4 regions of the Blautia sp. KLE_1732_HM_1032 genome follow, and region 3 is predicted to be linked to each of the others. Evidence: riboswitches for the same ligand, from Rfam matches in the RefSeq annotation. Region 3 holds a riboswitch; each other region holds the start of a gene.
What was found. Region 3 has a riboswitch for cobalamin ahead of NQ489_RS14470 (cysteine-rich small domain-containing protein). Riboswitches for the same ligand answer to the same signal wherever they lie in the genome.
Positions count from the first base shown of each region.

Region 1: linked by a shared signal. The riboswitch ahead of NQ489_RS00815 (ABC transporter permease) and the one ahead of NQ489_RS14470 (cysteine-rich small domain-containing protein) in region 3 are both predicted to bind cobalamin.
Region 2: linked by a shared signal. The riboswitch ahead of NQ489_RS15145 (ABC transporter substrate-binding protein) and the one ahead of NQ489_RS14470 (cysteine-rich small domain-containing protein) in region 3 are both predicted to bind cobalamin.
Region 4: linked by a shared signal. The riboswitch ahead of nikB (nickel ABC transporter permease) and the one ahead of NQ489_RS14470 (cysteine-rich small domain-containing protein) in region 3 are both predicted to bind cobalamin.

Region 1 covers NZ_CP102266.1:170,076-175,093, forward strand. The annotation lists gene NQ489_RS00805 (ABC-2 transporter permease) at 1-587, shown strand, start outside; gene NQ489_RS00810 (MATE family efflux transporter) at 743-2,101, shown strand; cobalamin riboswitch at 2,170-2,343, shown strand; gene NQ489_RS00815 (ABC transporter permease) at 2,480-3,409, shown strand; gene nikC (nickel transporter permease) at 3,425-4,288, shown strand; gene NQ489_RS00825 (ABC transporter ATP-binding protein) at 4,269-5,018, shown strand, end outside.
Region 2 covers NZ_CP102266.1:3,180,018-3,185,035, reverse strand. The annotation lists gene pcrA (DNA helicase PcrA) at 1-1,441, shown strand, start outside; cobalamin riboswitch at 1,543-1,832, shown strand; gene NQ489_RS15145 (ABC transporter substrate-binding protein) at 1,939-3,033, shown strand; gene NQ489_RS15140 (FecCD family ABC transporter permease) at 3,048-4,133, shown strand; gene NQ489_RS15135 (ABC transporter ATP-binding protein) at 4,133-4,888, shown strand; gene NQ489_RS15130 (CGGC domain-containing protein) at 4,925-5,018, shown strand, end outside.
Region 3 covers NZ_CP102266.1:3,027,640-3,032,657, forward strand. The annotation lists gene NQ489_RS14460 (glycyl radical protein) at 1-1,661, opposite strand, end outside; gene NQ489_RS14465 (phosphatase) at 2,017-2,733, shown strand; gene NQ489_RS14470 (cysteine-rich small domain-containing protein) at 2,841-3,128, opposite strand; cobalamin riboswitch at 3,397-3,566, opposite strand; gene NQ489_RS14475 (C40 family peptidase) at 3,798-5,018, opposite strand, start outside.
Region 4 covers NZ_CP102266.1:1,993,265-1,998,282, forward strand. The annotation lists gene NQ489_RS09550 (ABC transporter substrate-binding protein) at 1-9, opposite strand, end outside; gene nikC (nickel transporter permease) at 68-898, opposite strand; gene nikB (nickel ABC transporter permease) at 899-1,837, opposite strand; cobalamin riboswitch at 2,022-2,210, opposite strand; gene NQ489_RS09565 (M14 family metallopeptidase) at 2,495-3,454, opposite strand; gene hisIE (bifunctional phosphoribosyl-AMP cyclohydrolase/phosphoribosyl-ATP diphosphatase HisIE) at 3,605-4,885, opposite strand; gene hisB (imidazoleglycerol-phosphate dehydratase HisB) at 4,904-5,018, opposite strand, start outside.

The DNA of each region.
Region 1 (5,018 bases), 880 kb from region 3:
TAGCATTGTTTTTTATACTTACAGGAAAAACGGCAGCTGCTTTCATTGCAATGTATATCCCATCTGTTCTGGCGATATATTCAGGTAATACGATCAGTTATGATGAAAATGGCCATGGTTACACATATTTATTTTCTTTACCCGTAAATAAAAAAATATATGTCAGAGAAAAATATATTTTTTCCTTTATCATGACAGCATGTGGATGGTGCATTGGAATGATCTGTGCAGGAATTATGGTACTCATAAATCCTGAAGAGGTGTTTGATCTGGAAATGCTGGCAATGGAGTTGATCACATTTTTTGTGTTTCAGGCAATTGCGGGAATTATGATCGCGATCAGGATAAGGTTCGAAGGAGAGAAAGGGCGAATTGTGCTGCCAATCGCAATTTTAATTATTTTTGCGATTTGTTATACAATTAGATCTTTTGTGAAGACTAACTTGGGATTAAAAGAAAGTATTCTGCATATGATAGGGGGAATAGGGGATTTTGAAATCGGGATTGCCCTCATTGTGCTAAGTCTGCTTATATGGTTTGCTTCGTATAAGTATAGTATGAGCACCATGAAGAAGAAAGAGTTTTAAGATAGGCGTGGCAAAAATGATCCATTAAAAATAATGATTATAAAGATGTAATAGCTACCAAAAATATGAGAAAAACTTTGTGAAAAAATAGGCTTGTGTTTCGTAAGAGTCCCTTGTAAAATAGCGGACAAGGATGAAAAGAAAAGGAGATTCTTATGGGAACCAATGAAAAAGATATGACTGCCGGATCTCCCGGAAAACTGATCATAACTTTTGCCATACCAATGATGCTTGGAAATATTTTTCAGCAGTTTTATACAATGGCAGACACCATGATTGTCGGACAAGTGGTAGGAGTTGAAGCACTGGCGGCAGTAGGTGCCGGAGATTGGCTGGTATGGCTGGTGTTGGGGATCATGACAGGTATCACACAGGGTTTTTCTATTCTTGTATCTCAGTATTATGGAGCAAGGGAAAAGGAAAATCTGAAATGTGCAGTAGCGAAAAGCTATATCATGACAGCATTACTGTCTGTGGTCGTACTCGCAGTAAGTGAAGGTACAGTTTATCATGTTCTTTTATTTTTACAGACACCGGATAATGTCATTGATCTGACAATGCTATATTTGCGGCTGATCTTTGCGGGAATCCCGATCATAGCTGCTTATAATATATTTGCAGCGATCCTTCGGGCACTTGGAAACAGCAGATCTCCGTTGATCGCAATGACAGTGGCAGCAGTGATCAATGTGGGACTGGATCTGTTGTTTGTGGCGGTTTTTGGCTGGGGTATAGCCGGAGCAGCAGTGGCGACTGTTATCGCGCAGGGATTTTCTGCCTTGTACTGTTTGATCGTATTACGTAAAATCCCGGATATCCGCCTGGAAAAGAAGGACTTTTACAGGCAGCCCTCTATGAGTTTGCGGCTTTTGGAACTGGCGGTTCCTCTTGCAATACAGAATGTGATCATCTCCGTGGGAGGACTTGTGGTACAGTATGTGATCAATGGATTTGGTTTTCTGTTTGTGGCGGGATTTACGGCATCGAACAAGCTGTATGGGGTTTTGGAGATGGCTGCCGTTTCATATGGATATGCTATTACAACCTATGTGGGCCAGAATCTTGGTGCAAAAAAATACCAGAGGATTCGAAAAGGCGTGCGCAGCGGCACTTATATGGCAGTGCTCACTTCGGCTTTCATTTCCGGCATGATAGTACTGTTTGGACGTAATGTACTGTCCTTGTTTGTATCCGGTGAACCGGATCAGACCCGACAGGTATTGGATATAGCATATAAGTATTTGTTTATTATGGCTGTCTTTTTGTGGGTGCTGTATCTGCTGTATGTGTATCGTTCCGCTATCCAGGGCCTGGGTAATACTTTGATTCCGCTTGCCAGTGGCATTGCAGAATTTATAATGCGTGTCAGTGTTGCGCTGCTGCTGCCAAAACTGATCGGTGAAGATGGAATATACTATGCAGAGATCTGTGCATGGAGCAGTGCAGCTGTTTTATTATTCGTAAGTTATATGATCATTATACGGAAATATAAAGAAGTCACCGTTCATACATAATGTTATATTTGACAAAAAACTATTTATATAAAAAGAAAAGTATGATATTATGATACTTACAACTATGAAAATTGAATAGTCAGAAGGGTGTACAAAGTACTTAATAAGGAATCTGGTGAAATGCCAGAACAGCCACCGCTACTGTGACAGGGACGAAAACCAAAATATCACTGGAGAGATCCGGGAAGATGGTAAGTAGGAAGAACTGGAGTCAGGAGACTTGCCTTTTTGACAGAAGAATTCTGATTCGGATGGGATACAGAAGGAATAAGCTCTGCCTGAGGTAGAGGTTTGTTTTTTGTGCTGATATGATGCTGGATCATATCAGCTTTTTTTATTTTAACCGAATAAACAGATGAAAAATGAGGAGAGATGAAGATGGGAAAAGTAATTGCAAAGCGTTTTATATTTATGATTCCGGTAGTGCTGGCGGTTACATTTATTATTTTTATGCTGAGTTTTATATCGGCAGGTGATGCTGCCAGAGTGCTGGCGGAGAAAAAATATGAGCATCCGTCACCGGAGCAGGTAGAAGAAGTACGGCATGAGGAAGGACTGGATCAGCCGGTGCTGGTACAATACGGGAAATGGCTGGATCAGGCACTTCATGGCGATTTTGGAAAATCATATTCTACCAGAAAACCGGCTTTTGACGAATTAAAAAGATATTTCCCACAGACATTTAAACTGGCAGTTACTTCGTTTTTATTGTTGATGATCGTATCAATCCCTCTCGGGATTTTGTCGGCAATTTATGAAAACAGAGTTCTGGATAAAGTCATTCGCATTTTGTCATCCCTCAGTGTATCTATGCCGTCTTTCTGGATCGGTCTGATGCTGCTCTATATATTTGGAGTAAAGCTAAAAGTGATTTCCGTGATCGGAGGAGATGCCGGAGGCATCCCGATTCTTGCGGCATTTGCCATGGATATCAGTTTCTTTGGAATTATGACGAGATTGATCCGTACCAATATGATACAGGTGCTGAAGCAGGATTACATACGTGCCAGCAGAGCTAAGGGATTGTCATCTGTAAATGTAATTTTGCGTCATGGTCTGAAAAATATTCTGATTCCTGTGCTTACACGTCTGGTATCAATTGTGATCGGTTTTTTCTGTGGCTCAGCTGTGATAGAAAGTATTTTTTCAATTCAGGGAATCGGAAATCTGGCATTGAAATCCGTGATCTCAAAAGACACTCCGGTGCTGCAATGTTTTATCTTTATTCTGGCTGTTGGCATTGTAGTATTAAATTTTCTTGTGGATATCGCCTATTCTGCGATTGACCGGCGAATCCAGTTAAAGTAAAGGAGAGATCATAGAATGGGAAGCAGAAGAAAGCAGAAAACAGAAAAAAGCATGATCCAGAATCTGTACTGGAAACAGGTATTCCGGTCACCGAAAACAAAAATAGGATTGATGGTGGTCATAATTTTTGCATTGGCAGCTATTTTTGCACCTGTACTGGCGCCGCATGATCCACTGCTTGTGGATGTTTCGATAAAATTAAAGAATCCGTCGGCGGCATATCCTTTAGGTACTGATCAGCTGGGACGATGTATTTTATCAAGACTTCTCTGGGGCAGCCGGTATTCACTGAGCTATAGCTTTACGGTGCTTCTGATCACCGTATGTGTCGGGGTGCCGATCGGATTGTTTGCCGGATATGTAGGTGGAAAAATCGATTCCATAATTATGAGGATCATTGATGTATTTATGGCTATGCCGGTCTTTATTGTGGCACTTGCCATTGCAGGAACCGTAGGAGCCAGCGGCGCTCATCTGATTCTGTCCTTATCGGTCGTATCCTGGGCAGAATATGCAAGGCTTGCCCGAGCATTGACACTTCAGGAAAAAAATAAAAATTATATGACCGCACTAAAAGCCGGCGGCTGCGGCCACGCAAGGATCATATTTAGGCATGTATTGAGAAATATCCTGCCATCTGTGATCGCACTGGCAACAATGGAAATCGGTTCGATCATTCTGTCAATTGCCGGTTTTTCCTTTATCGGCCTTGGTGTGCAGGCACCGACACCGGAATGGGGGATCATGCTCAGTGACAGTAGAAGTTATATTCAGACTTATCCAAGACTGATGTTTTATCCGGGCATACTGATCATGATCATTGTTCTGGCATTTAATTATCTGGGGGAGGGAATACAGAATGGAACAGCCCAAAAATGATGTTCTAAAGGTAAAAAGACTACATGTGGAGTTTCAGACTTCTCACGGAATGGTTCATGCAGTAAAAGATGTCAGCCTGGAAGTAAAACGCGGAAGGATCCATGCTCTGGTGGGAGAAAGCGGAAGCGGCAAGTCAGTTACCTCTCTGACGATCATGAATCTGCTTGCAGGAAATGGAAAGGTGATATCCGGAGATGTGACACTGAACGAAAAGAGTCTTCTGAAGTTATCAGGAAAAGAAAAACGACAGTTATACGGAGACAGGATCGGAATGATCTTTCAGGATCCGACCGCTGCTCTCGATCCGCTCTTTACAGTTGAACAACTGCTTCTGGAAGGACTGAGAAAACATCGCAGAATGAGCAAAAAACAGGCAAGGGAAGCAGCGTTGGAAAGTCTGCGGATGATGAATCTGCGTGATCCGGAAGAACTGATGAAGAAAAAACCTTACGAATTGTCTGGTGGTATGTGCCAACGTGTTATGATCGCCATTGCCATGTCCATGAAACCGGATTATCTGATCGCAGATGAGCCGACGACAGCCTTGGATGTAACCGTACAGAAGCAGATCCTGGAAGAAATCTATCAGCTATCCAGGAAAGAAAATCTGGGCGTGTTATTTATTACGCATGATCTGGGTGTGGTGGCAGAGATCGCAGATGATGTTTCGATCATGAAAGACGGCGAAATAGTGGAAAACGGAACGGTTGAAGAGATCTTTTATCATCCG
Region 2 (5,018 bases), 150 kb from region 3:
CTTTGAGAAGGTTTTTCCAGAGGCTAAGGTGGTGCGCCTGGAACAGAATTACCGTTCTACCCAGAACATCCTCAATGCAGCCAATGAGGTGATCGTCAACAACACAGAGCGTAAGGAAAAACGCCTCTGGACAGAGAACGAAGAGGGCGATAAAGTACATTTCCGTCAGTTCAACAACGGATTTGAGGAAGCGGAGTATGTTGCAGGAGAGATCATCCAGGGGCGCCGCAACGGGAAATTCCAGTACAAGGACTGTGCAGTACTTTATCGGACCAATGCCCAGTCTCGTCTCTTTGAGGAGAAATTTCTCCTGGCAAATGTTCCGTATAAGATTGTCGGCGGCGTGAACTTTTATGCCCGCAAAGAGATCAAGGATCTGTTAAGCTATCTGAAGACCATTGACAATGCCAGTGATGATCTGGCTGTGCGCAGGATCTTAAATGTGCCAAAAAGAGGGATCGGACTCACCAGCATCGGCCGTGTCCAGGACTATGCGGATATGATGAACCTGAGCTTTTACGATGCGCTCCGCGTGGTGGAGGAGGTACCGTCCATTGGCAGGGCAGCAGGAAAGATCAATGATTTTGTATCCTTTATCCAGGGACTGAAAAGTAAGGCAGAGGCCTATACAGTCCGTGAAACCCTGGAAGAGGTCATTGAGCTTACCGGTTATGTGAAGGAACTGGAGGCAGAGAAAACGGAGGAGGCCCAGGCGAGAATCGAAAATATCGATGAGCTGATCTCCAAGACAGAATCCTTCCAGGAAGCCATGGAGGAGGCCGGACAGCCGGCAACACTTTCTGCATTTCTGGAGGAAATCGCACTGGTGGCAGATATCGATTCTGTTGATCCGGATCAGGATTATGTGCTGCTGATGACCCTTCACAGTGCCAAGGGACTGGAGTTCCCAAATGTATTTATCGTGGGAATGGAGGACGGTGTTTTTCCGGGATATGCTTCCATCTGGTCCGGTGATCCGTCGGATATCGAGGAGGAGCGAAGGCTCTGTTATGTGGGGATCACCCGTGCCATGAAGGAACTGACTTTAACTTGTGCAAAACAGCGGATGATCCGTGGGGAGACTCAGTATAACCGTGTGTCACGTTTTGTAAGGGAGGTTCCACGGGAGCTGGTAGATCTTGGACATACCATTCAGGAGAAAAAGCCCAGGGTAGATGATATCGTATCTCCGAAAAGCGCCTATGCCCAGATGAAAATGAATTTCCAGGCAAAGAGCACCCTGCAGAAAAAAGATTTCACAGTGAAGAAGGCGGACAGCCTGGACTATGGTGAGGGAGACACGGTCCGTCATGTGAAATTCGGAGTCGGTATCGTAAAAAATATCGCAGACGGCGGCAGAGACTACGAAGTGACGGTAGACTTTGACAAAGTCGGCGTGAAAAAAATGTTCGCCGGTTTTGCCAAGCTGAAAAAGATCTGAGAGGGATCTCTCCGGGCAGACTATTTCTGCAAAAAACTGTAAAAATCCGGCCTCAAGGTTGTAATTGGAAAACCGGTATGTTAGAATCAGTATCAGCGTAATTGAATTGCTGTGAAGTGAACAGTATCACCGGCACATATGCTGCCGGATACTGTGAGAGGGAATCGGGTAAAAAGCCTGAGCGGTTGCGGCCACTGTATACAGAAGAAGGGATTTCACATGCCATTGCAGAAACTCATGTGAGAAGGCGAAATCCCGATGTCAGAGAGATTCTGGAGAAAATTCTGATACATCATTCATGATCGGCTAAAAGATGAATGGTGTATCAGTTTTTATTTTGCGGAGTTTTTTCTGAGTCTGTAAGTCAGGAAACCTGCTTGACAGTATGTAAGTGGGAGCTTCCGTACAAAGTGTTCCGTGCAGATTTTATGAAGCCCCATCTTTTCGGTTACCCATAGGCAACAGGAGATAAAACAGGCGAAAAGAGAGGAAATGAAATGAAAAACAAGTATGTATCCACAAGAATCATGGCAATGGTAATGGCAGCGGCAATGACCGTATCAGCGGCTCCGGCTGTTTATGCCGCAGAGAGAGCAGACTCCGAGACCATCAAGGAAGACAACCAGCCGGCAGCAGAAGACAGTACAGAGTCTGCAGACACCGAAGATTCTTCCGCAGAGGCAACCAAGACAGAATATCCTCTGACCATCACAACCTATGATTACGATGGAAACGAAATCGAAACCACTTATGAAAAAGCACCGGAAAAAGTCCTTGCTGTATATCAGGGAAGCATTGAGACTATGCTCGCACTTGGTCTGGAAGACCACCTGGTAGCTACCGCAGGTCTTGATAATGAAGTTCCGGAAGATCTCAAAGAAGCATTCTCAAAAACAAATTATCTTGACGAATTTACCCCATCCCTTGAAACTGTAACAATGCTGGAGCCGGACATGATCTTATCCTGGAGCTCTCTTTTCTCTGATAAGAATCTGGGAAATGTAACAGACTGGATCGACAAAGGCTGCAACACCTACTACAACACCAATACTCGTCCGGACGGCGACAGAACACTGGAAAATGAATTCACAGATATCTTAAATATCGGAAAGATCTTCGATGTACAGGACAAAGCACAGGCTATCGTTGATGATGCAAAAGCAGTGATCGACAAAACTCTTACTGCAACTGCAGATGTAAAAGACAAACCAAGCGTAATGGTATTGGAGCCTCTTGGAGATGACATCACAAACTATGGCGTAAAGAGCCTTGGCGGAGATATGGTAACACAGTTAGGCGCAACTCTTGCAAACCCGGATGCTTCCACCGTTGGAAAAGAGGATATCATCGCAGCCAACCCTGACGTGATCTTTGTGGTTTACATGCCATATGCAGGAGATGATCCGGAAACTGTTAAGAACAGCCAGCTTGCAGTGATCCAGGATGATGAGTCCCTGAAGAGCCTTGACGCAGTAAAGAACGGACGTGTTTACCCGATCATGCTCAGTGAGATGTATGCAAGTGCAACACGTACCCAGGACGGAATCGAAACTTTTGCAAAGGGATTATATCCGGACGTAAATCTTGACTGATCGGAGAAAATGCAGTGAAAGAAACAGCTTCACAGAGAAAAAAAGATAAGGTGTTCAGAACATCCATGTATGTGGCAGTTCTCATCGGACTTGCAGGATTCCTTATTTTTTCCATACTTGCAGCCATCACTTTTGGAAATGCGGATCTGTCACTGAAGGATGTATACAGCGTTATCGCTTATAAATTGTTTCATATAAAAAGTCTGTCCGCCTATGCGGAAGGCGCAGTTCATGATGTTGTGTGGCTGATCCGGCTGCCTAGAGTCCTTCTGGCTCTGGCAGTTGGAATGGCTCTTTCCGTGTGCGGCGTGGTGATGCAGGCTATCGTGCAGAACCCGCTGGCAGACCCGTATGTGCTGGGTATCTCATCTGGTGCATCTCTGGGTGCCACACTGGCCATCATGCTTGGAATCGGAAGCTTTCTTGGTGGAAACTCTGTGGGAATCACAGCTTTCATTGGCGCGATGATCACTTCTTTTGCGGTGATCGCCATTGCAAACATGGGTGGAAAGGCAACTTCCGCAAAACTGATCCTTGCGGGAATGGCGGTCAGCGCAGTCTGTTCTGCTTTTTCCAATTTTGTCATTTATATTACCAATGACAAAAATGCGGCAACAGAAGTTATGAAGTGGAGCATGGGAAGTCTTGCCGGAGCAAGCTGGACCAGAGTGGGTGTAATGCTTCCGGTCATGCTGGTGTGCGTGGCTGTTTTCTGGACGCAGTACCGGAACCTGAATCTGATGCTTCTGGGAGATGACGTATCCATTACCCTTGGAACAGATCTGCACAGACTGCGGACTTTTTATCTGATCGTTGCTTCTGTTATGATCGGATTTGCCGTGTACTGTGCCGGTGTAATCGGATTTGTGGGACTGGTGATCCCTCATGTGGTCCGGATCCTTTTTGGAACAGATCACAGAAAACTGCTCCCCTTAAGTGCGCTTCTTGGTGCATCGTTTCTGATCTGGTGCGATGTGGCATGTCGTGTGATCCTTAAAAATTCCGAGATGCCCATCGGTGTGCTGGTATCCATTATCGGTGCTCCCTGCTTTATTTATCTGCTTGTGCGGAAATCCTATGGATTCGGAGGTGCCCGGTAATGAAGATCACCACAGAAAATATTCAGGTTGGCTTTCACGCCAGACAGATCCTGAAGGGAATCTCCATGGAATCCCAGGATAAGGAACTGGTAGGAATCATCGGACCAAACGGAAGCGGAAAATCCACTTTGCTGAAATGCATTTACCGTATTCTGAAACCAGACGCAGGAGCCGTGTATCTGGACGGCGAGGAGCTTCATTCCATGAGTGTTCGAAGCTCTGCGAAAAAAATGGCCGTGGTGGCACAGCACAATTATTATAATTTTGATTTTACGGTCCGCGAGGTGGTTCTTATGGGGCGTGCGCCTCATAAAAAGACTCTGGAACGGGACAATGCAAAAGATTACCAGATCGTGGATGAAGCGCTGAAAACCGTACAGATGGAGGCGTTTGCAGACCGTACCTTTTCCACTCTTTCCGGAGGAGAGCAGCAGAGGGTGATCCTGGCAAGAGCACTTGCCCAGCAGACCTCTGCACTGATTCTGGATGAGCCTACCAATCATCTGGACATTACCCACCAGATCATGCTGATGGAGCTGGTGAAAAAACTTAATGTAACCGTGATCTCCGCTATTCACGATCTGAATATTGCAGCAGCATACTGTGATAAGATCTATGTACTGAAGGACGGAGTTCTGGAAGGTTACGGAACGCCGGAAGAAGTCCTGACCCCGGAGCTGATCCGCAGGATCTATAAAGTAGAAGCGGAGATCGTTTACGACAGCCGCGGAAAGATGCATATTTTGTTTTTATGATTCTGGCTGTGAGGCGGGATGCATAGAGGGAAAAAGATGAAAAAGATCGGGATTTTGACATGCCTTAATTCCAATGATGTGTGTACCAGGGCAGGATGTCTGTCTGCATTTCGGGAAAGAAGAGATTTTT
Region 3 (5,018 bases):
TGAGGACCTGTAAAGTTATAAACAGCTCCGCCTTCCTGAACGGATTTGCCTCGTTTCAGGCAGTCATCCACCATACAGGAAAGGAATGGAAGCGGACATCTCTCCGCATGTGCCACATCAATGGCATTATCAGCATTTACAAGCAGGGAAATGAAATATTCCATCTGTTTCTTATATGCATCATAGAACTCATCGAAGCTCTTCATCTCTGTGACATCGCCGGTCTGGACACTGATCTGTACCCCTTTGTCCATACCATTAGAGAAAACCATCTCCAGCGGACGGCACATGTTAAAGAATGCAGCGTCATGCCACCCCTCTGTCTTACCTGCCTTCTGCGGTTCTACACAGCCGATGATGTTATATTCTCTGGCATCTGCAAGAGAAAGGCCGCGGTTCTGCAGTGCAGGAATGATAACCTCATCATTGTAATAAGCCGGAAGTCCGATTCCTGTTCTTGTAAGCTCTGCAGCCTTGATCAGGAATTCATGTGGTGATCCGTTCCATACTCTTACAGAAAGAGACGGTGCCGGAAGGTGCACATGCATAGACGCCTGGATGCACATAAAGGAGAGATCATTGGTCACATCCTCGCCATCCTTGTTCTGACCACCTGCGATCAGGTTCTGGAAAAGGCTGTAGCCTGCAAAGCCTTCTGCAGATGCAGCATCACGGCATTTATTCAGGTCGTTTAATTTTACCCATATGCAGTCCATCAGTTCCTGGGCAAATTCTCTGGTAAGATTGCCTGCTTCCATATCACTCTTGTAATACGGATACATATACTGGTCAAAACGTCCCGGAGAAATAGAATGTCCGCTGCTTTCCATCTGGATCAGCTGCTGTACAAACCAGAAGGACTGGCACGCCTCATAGAAGTTACGGGCGCCCTTCGCCGGTACGCGTGTACAATTGGATGCGATCTGAAGGAGTTCCTGTTTTCTGGTCGGATCCTGACACTGATATGCCATCTGCTCTGCGAGCTCGGCATAGCGATGTGCATAGTCGATAACTGCCTGACAGCTCATGATAACTGCTTCCAGGAAACGGGATTTCTTTGCGTAATCACCATCTCCTACATTACACTCATCCAGTTCCTTCTGAGCTTTGGCAATGATCCCTTCATAGCCGATCGCCAGAACTTCTTCATATTTAACGGTTACGTGTCCTACACCATTGTAGAAATAGTTTCCGGGTGTAAAAATATTGTGGTCAATGGCAAGAATCGCTTCCGGTGCCATGTAGGATGTTGCAAGCTCACTGGTAGTCTTGCCTTTCCAGTATTTATGTACCTCACGGAGCTCCGCCTTGGTTTCCTCCGCAATATAAAATGGATCGGCTGTTCTGGTAGCCACTGTATCCAGCTCATCTTCCAGCCACTGGAAAGAATACTCCGGAAACGTCTGACATCCTCTCGGCGCCAAAGTGCTGCTTCCGACGATCAGCTCCTCATCACGGATGATGATCGGAATGTTGTGCAGGATGTGGGCAAATGCCTTGGCTCTGCGGGTGATGATCGGCTCGTCTTCTGTTGATTTGTAAGACTCTGTGATCAGTTTTGCTCTGGCAGATTCGATCACCGGCATCTTTGCATAAAGATTATCTACAAGATGTGTGATCCTGTCTGTTTTCGGAACATCTGCTATATGAAATTTCTCCATGATTCTCCTTTCTCACAACCGGTTGTTTCTGGTGATCTGTCTGCCTCTACGCTTCCAGAACCGCTCCTGTCCGGCTATGTGCTCATGTAGTTTTATTATACCTTACCCCTACTTCGATGTCAACGAAATCCAACATGTGTTTCTAGCTGTTTTTGTGGTTTTTATCGGTTGCGCCCTGTTGATTTTATTTGTTTTTTTGTATTTTTATGTTTTTCTCTATTGACTTTGTTTTTCTGCTCTGCCATACTTGGATTTATATAGGAATTCCTTTGTTTTTCAGAAAAAATTTATGCAAAGCGGACATTCGTATTCCGCTCTGTCACATGTTCTCAAACAGTAAAAGAGGTGTATTTTTATGTATCTTTCTGATATGCATACCCACTCCATCGCCAGTGGTCACGGCACGGAATGTACCATCACCAACATGGCACGCGCAGCTGCCGAGAAAGGTCTCCGGCTTCTCGGGATCACTGATCACGGTCCCGGCACTCTGGCAGCCGGAACTTCCTCCTATTTCCGCAGCCTTACCTATTCTCCCAAAAAACATTTCGGTGTAGAATTACTCTACGGAATTGAACTGAATATCCTTGACCGCAGCGGAACGGTAGATTTAGATCAGGAATTATTATGTAAACTTGATTACGCCATTGCCAGCATGCATGCCTGGAATTACCGCTGCGGTACCAGAGCTGAAAACACAGAAGCTTTTATCAATGTAATGAAAAACCCCTGTGTAAAGATCCTCGGACATAGTGATAACACTCATTACCCGGTTAATTATGATGCGCTTGCAAGGGCTGCCAGGGAAACCGGCACGATCTTTGAGATCAACGAAGCTTCTCTTGCACCTTATGGCTATCGTGGCGACACAAGAGAAAACTGTTTCGAGATCCTTCGATGCTGCCGCAAATATGATCTGCCGCTGCTTCTTTCCAGTGACAGCCATGGCCCGGAGCATATCGGAGATTTTACCTGTGCTGCTGAGTTTGTTCATCAGGCCATGTTTCCGGAACAGCTGATCCTCAACAACCAGATTCCCAGACTCAAGGTTTTTCTCCAAACCAGAGAATGATCTTCTGTATCTTTTCCGACAGATAACAGATATTGTCCACCCCAAACAAAACAGGCCAGTTCAAACACAGGAATATACATTTTCCTGTATCTGAACTGGCCTGTTTTTTATTTTTCCCGCTGCTTCCGTACAATTTCCGCAAGCTCGCTATATTTACCTGTAACATATCCGAAATTTTCTCTTCTGTGAGGAAGCTTGCATTCGGTGCAGTCTTTAATCCCGCTTTCCGTAAAGCGGAAATTACCACCACATTTATCTCCCAGTGCATATAAAGGGCAATAGCAGAACAGACAATTAAAATTCTCCGGATTTGCTCCTTTATGGCACGGAAAATACTCACAGTTTTTGTGGCTGAAGTAAGAGTATTCTTTGCCTTCCCAGTATGGTTTCTCCATGGCTCTTTTCTCCTCTCCTGACATAACCACACATAATTTTTTCCTATAAAAAAAGAGGTAGCGATGCCACCCCGGGGTAGAAATATAATCCGTTCATGAGTGCGCGGAGGGAACGAATGTATCCGGAGTAGTATCGCCTGCCATTTAATCATGTATAATTCATATGAACAGGCGCATTCCATAAAAAAATGCCTACTCTCGTAAAAAAGTAGACAACGTCCCAGGGGTGCGGAGTCCCTGAAATGGTTGTTACACTTTACACGGAAGTTTAACCTCGCCATAACAAGCAGGTTTCCTGGCTCCGGGATCATGACTCCTCTCTCCTTCTCATACATACGTACAATGGACTATGAGATTCGCTCCTCCGTTACAGTGACCGGATCGCTCAGGTTTCACACCTGATTCCCTTTTCTGTGGACTTCTGATAATCAATATATAACTGTCAGCTATCCTCAGCACTTGCTATGTTCAATATGGAATTATACTGACATCATAATAACATCCTGTTAATTATATGTCAATACTGTTTTTAAAATTTATACATTTTTGAGCATATTTTGTTGCTGTTCATTCCGTTCCATGGGTTTTCAATATTTTTCCTGCCGTCAAAAACAGCCCGACAAACTGCTGTCGGGCTGCTGTATTTTTATTTTCTGTTGTACGTTCTTATTATACAAGACGTCTTACAGATACAATTGTTCTGTATGTAGCATCATTGCTAATCTTGATCCCGTCCTGAGAGTTCGATGCATGAACGATCTGGCCATTACCCATGTAAATAGCCACGTGCCCGCCATAGCAGATCAGATCTCCCGGCTGTGCATCTGCGTAGGATACTTCTGTACCTGCATTCTGCTGCTCATAGGAGGTTCTCGGAAGGCTGACTCCGAAGTTCGCATAGACACTCTGTACAAATCCGGAGCAGTCTGCACCATTGGTAAGGCTTGTTCCGCCCCATACGTAAGGATTCCCCACAAACTGTGTAGCATAATTCACAACAGAAGATCCGGAACCACTGCTGTAAGAAGAACTGTCACTGGCTGAGGATGTGTCCTCTTCATTAGATGTGTCCTCTGCACTTTCTTCAGATGCATCTGTGCTGTTATCGTAATCTGCGTCTGCATTATCCTCTGTATTCTCAGTATCCTCGGACGCATCATCATTCTCACCATTGTCTGCATCTTCATCCACAGCCTCGGTGTCATCTTCAGCAGTATCCTCATCTGCATTCTCGATCACGTCGCCGTCCTCATCGTACTGTCCGTCTTCGCTCTCGTCCGCCTCATCCTGCTGTGCTTCCTGCTCTGCCTGGCGTCTTGCTTCCTCTTCTGCCTCAGCCTGCGCTCTCGCTGCTGCTTCAGCCTCGGCCTGACGTCTTGCCTCTTCCTCTGCTGCAATACGCTCAGCCTCTAATCTCTGAAGCTCTGCAGTCTGCTCTGCAAGAAGGTTGGCATAATCTGTAGCCTGCTGCTGTGCGTAGGCAATCTCATTATCATAATCTGCGGATGTGGCACGCTTCTCATCCAGCTGTGCCTGCAGGTTCTGGGACTCTGCCTCATATTCCTGCTTCATTCCCTCCAGTTCTGACTTCTCCTGTGTGTACTGTGCCTCCAGGTTTGCCACCTGCTGGATCGTATTGGAATATTTTTCAAGACTCTTACGGTCCTGCTCATAAGTTTTCTGTGTGTACTCTGCTCTTGTAAGAAGGTCAGACAGGTTCTCTGCATTCAGCATCATCTGGAACCATGCATCGTCTCCACCCTTCTCATAGAGATACTGGATACGTTTCTTCATTGCCTCATACTGTTTCTGCTTGGCATTTTTGGCCTTCTCAAGGTTGGTCTGTGTAGATGCAATGTCGGCTTCCTTATTGGAGATATCTCCCTCCAG
Region 4 (5,018 bases), 1.0 Mb from region 3:
ATTTCTCATTTCATCCTCCTAAAGATAATATACTGATTATATGGTGTTGGTTTGTTACAGAGTTGTTTTATTGATCCTGGCGCGGATCCAGTACATCACGGATGCTGTCTCCAAGCATGTTGAAAACAACAACACAGATCACGATAGCGATACCAGGGTAGATCATAAGCCATGGCGCCTTTGCCATGTAGGTTCTTCCTTCATTCAGCATCAGTCCCCACTCCGGTGTCGGCGCAGTTGCACCAAATCCCAGGAATGAAAGGGAAGCCAGCTCCAGCATCATAGTTCCGATATCTGCTGCCGCAGTTACCACCATCTGGGTTACCATGTTGGGAAGAATGTGTACAAGAAGAATTTTCCAGGTCTTTGTTCCGTTTACTATAGCTGCCTCTATGTAAAGACTCTTCTTGACTTTCAAGACCATACTTCGTGCAAGACGGGCATATTTTGTCCAGCTTACAGCCGCAATGGAAATAACGGCATTGACCAGGTTTGGTCCAAGCATACCGGCAATGGCAATGGCCAGTACAAGCCCAGGGAAGGAGATCATCATATCTGCGATACGCATGATCACTGCATCCACAACGCCGCCGAAATATCCGGCAATAACTCCTAAAAATGTACCGATGACAAAGATCACTGCAACCAGACATAAGGTCATGATCAGAGAGGTTCTTGTTCCGAAGATAACACGGGAAAGAAGATCTCGTCCAAGCTTATCCGTTCCGAACGGATGAGCGGAGCTTGGCTCCTGCAGTGATTCGGTCATAACTGCATTCAGTGGATCATATGGTGAGAGCTGCGGCGCAAAGATCGCAATTCCGATCACCACGAGACCCAGAATGAAGAAAAGAGTGAACTGTTTATTTTCTTTGAATGTTCGTAATACCTTTTTCAATTATCTATCCTCCTTAAGTCTTGGATCGAGATAAGTATAGGACAGATCCACAAGCAGGTTGATGCACATGTACAGGATCGCGATCCAAAGTACATAGCCCTGTACAAGAGGATAGTCACGACAGGAAATCGCCTTTACTGCCATATTTCCCATTCCAGGCCAGTTGTAAATGATCTCTACAACTGCAGTACCTCCCAGAAGACTTCCAAGGGAAAGTCCCAACAGCGTTACCAGCGGAAGCATAACATTAGGAAGGACGTGTTTCCAGAGAATGACGCTTTCCTTGATTCCACGCATTCTTGCACCTGTGACATAATCCTGATGAAGTTCCTCCAGCACTGCACTTCTTACCTGTCTGGTATATTTTGCAGACATGGCAAGTGCAAGAGTCAGCGCCGGGAGGATCATGGATTTAAAATCCGTACTGCCTCCTGCAACATTGATCCAGCGAAGCTGAACACCAAAGATGCTGAGAAGGATCAGGCCCAGCCAGAAGCTTGGAACAGATACTCCCACAAAGGTAATTCCTCTCACAAAATAATCCGGGAATTTGTTCTGATATACAGCGGCCAGGATTCCAAGCGGTATGGAAATAATGACCATCATCAGAAGTGCCAGCAACGACATCCTCAGCGTCGGCCAGAAACAGGATACCAGTTTATCTGTTACCGGCATTTTGAAAGAATAGGACTGTCCCATATCTCCTGTAACAACACCCTTCAGCCAGGAACCATACTGCACGAGAAAGGGCTGATCAAGGCCAAGCTCATGTCTTGTCTGTTCCAGAAGCTCTGGTGTAGGAAGATTACCACACTCTGTCAGCATGATCTCCGCAGGATCACCAGGTGACAGGTAGGTCAGTCCAAATGTGAAAAAGCTGATTCCAAATAATACAATGATGATCTGGAGAAATCTTTTTCCTACTTGTTTCTTTGTCACGTTTTACTCCTTTCCTCATTTGATGCGATTTTAACATTGCCGTTTTAATTTAGTTAGATAAAAGAAACTATTGGATTCTTAATATGCAGAATATGCATGGAATTTTAGAAAATTTGCACGAAAAAAGCCCGTGACGAAATACGGGCACACAAAATAAATATGCTTCCTATCTTCCGTAAGAATCATTTTAAAACAATTGCAAGCAGGTCTCCTGACTTAGGATCCTTACCCTCAGACACCTTCCCGGTCTATTTCTCACGCACTCGACCAGTGGTACTTTGTCTGAGGATTTCCCCTTACAGTGACGGGATCGTACCGGATTTACACCGGTTTCCCTATTAATCCTCTCAGAACTTACAACGGCTGATGTGAAAATCAGCAAATGCTGTCAAATTACTGAAACATTATATGATAAAACTATAGTTTATGTCTATGGAAAAATGTTATATTTTTAGAAAACTCATAAATTTTGTTAAAGATGCTTGAATTGTATATATCCCCCATGGGGGATTTGACAATTGGATTTATCTGATCTGCTAAAAAAACACGGATTTTACCTCGCTATTTTTACAAATAGAATAGCAAATGGTAAAACCCGGTTTTCTTACTGTTTCAATATGATTTCAGACAGAAGCGTTCTGAAAAGGTTGTTTACTATCAGGTCAGAGTCTCCGTGATCGCTGCATATGCGATCATTGGTCCGTCTTCAATAATGTTCAGACTGGCTGTCTGATAAAGTACGACTCCGTTTTCAGTTGCAATAGATGTGTAAAGTAAATTTCCATAGTAATCTCTCAGTTCACCCAATTCTTCTCCCTTAAAGAAGTACTCTCCAGGCTTCTTGGATGGATACCAGCATCCGGTATACGGCGCATATTCATAGACTACATTTTCCAAAAGCATCTGACGGTAATGCTTCAGACCATGACATTTCTTTCCCTGGAGATGAAAAACAAGGTGACGGACGTCTCTTTTATCCTGTTCTACTTCCTCCCAGGTCCAGTAGCTGTGTCCGCCTCTTTCGATGAGAATACTTGGAATTCCAAGAGAAGAAGCATAATTGTAGGCGCCACCTGTGGCGGTTGTGGAACGGACCACATATTTTACGCCGATATGCCGTGCCATATGTAATGATTTCTCTGCTGTCTTTTCATCTACAACCCCTACATAATAAACATAGGGATGAAGCTGTTCGAACCCATCTCCGCTATGCAGGTCGATATAATAATCTGCTATGGAAAAAAGCTTTGTCACTATAGCATAGGCAATACGATCTGCAGCTGTTCCCTCAGGATCTCCGGGGAAAACGCGGTTCAGGTTCTTGCCATCCTCATAGACCAGACTCATGGTGCGATGCTCAAAGCCACTGACATTGACCAGTGGAACGATGATCACATTTCCCTTCAGTTCTTCCGGTTGAAATTCTTTTGCAAGTTCCATTGCCGCCTGGATTCCTACATACTCCGCACTGTGTATTCCCGCTGTGATCAGTATCGTCGGTCCGTCTTTCACTCCGCATATCACAGTTGCCGGCATTGCTATGCCGTATCCTGTGATCTTAATTTTCCCCTGTGCCTTCTCTCCTTTTTCAATCACCCAGTCATCAATTTTGATCATTGGTTGTTTCCCTTTTCCTTTTTTATATTTCCGCACTTTTGACGATAAGTATATCATGCCTAACCGAAATTGTACATATCAGAAAAAAGCTTTCGTAACCGTTCATTCTGATCCGACGTACAAAAGCTTTTTTCTTGAATGCTATATAATTTATCTTTTTACCAATTCTTTGGTGATTTCTTCCCAGCTGACTCCTTTTTCAACCATGAGTACCATCATATGATAAAGAAAATCTGAAATTTCGTATTTAATTTCTTCTTTATCCGGATTTTTGGCTGCAATGACGATCTCTGTGCATTCTTCACCGACTTTTTTCAAAATCTTGTCGATTCCTTTATCAAAAAGATAATTGGTATAGGAACCTTCCTTTGGATGTTCTTTTCGGTCAGTGATCACATCATACACATTCTGGAACACGTGAAGAGGATTGGTATCATCGTACTCCTTTTTCATCAGCGGTTTGAAGAAACAAGTACGGTTTCCTGTATGGCAGGCTGCGCCCACCTGCTCCACTTTGGCAAGGATCGTATCATTATCACAGTCAATGGTAAGAGACTTTACATACTGTACGTGGCCGGATGTCAGACCTTTGGTCCAGAGCTCATTCCGGCTGCGACTCCAGTATGTCATTTTTCCAAGCTTCAATGTTGTGTTAAAAGCAAGCTCATTCATATAGGCCAGCATCAGTACTTCATCCGTCCGGTAATCCTGGACAATAACCGGAACCATTCCGTCACTGTTTAATTTAAAGTCCGACCATGCAATATTACTTTTATATGTGTTTACCGGAATTCCGGCTTCTTCGCAGGTTTCCTTAAATGTATGCAGATCATTTTCAAGACTGCTTACATAAGCACCGCAAAGTCCGGACACAGCTGGTTCTCCTAAAAGCTCCAGAATGTTCTCAGATCTGTTTTCATCGGTATGAAGAACAATGGAAATCTGAGAAATCTCTGCAATTTCATTTTCGACAGTGTCCAAAGCCAGAACAGTGTCTGCATATGTTTCGATCAGATCCTGATTTTCTGTGAATTCTCTCAGATCAGAGATGCTGATCATCATACGCTCTTTTCCAAAGCGCCGGGATACTTCTTCCAGAAGCTTGATATTATTCTCTTTCGAAAAATTCAGTACAACTTTGGCACATCCCGCATAGATCAGCTTTTTTACATCTTCCATACGTTTGATATTTCCCGCTGCGATCACCGGGATCTCAGATACCTGACAGATATCACGGATTTTTCCGATCGCACGGTCATGCTCTGCATCTGCGGAAGAAAAGTCAAATACCAGAAGCTCATCTGCCCCATTGTCACCGTAAAATTTTGCAAGTGTTTCTACATTTCCGTCTCCGAAAAGATTTCTCTGTCCAAATCCTGTTACCGCCTTTTCTGAATGAAGATAAAGGCATGGGATCAACTGTTTGTTCATAAGTGGTCTCCTTCTGTATCAGAGGCTTCCCTTGGTAGAAAGCACGTCTGTGATCCGGGAATCGTACTGTGTTGCTGCATCAAGGGCTTTCGCAAAGCTTTTAAACATGGCCTCTGCCACATGATGGCTGTTT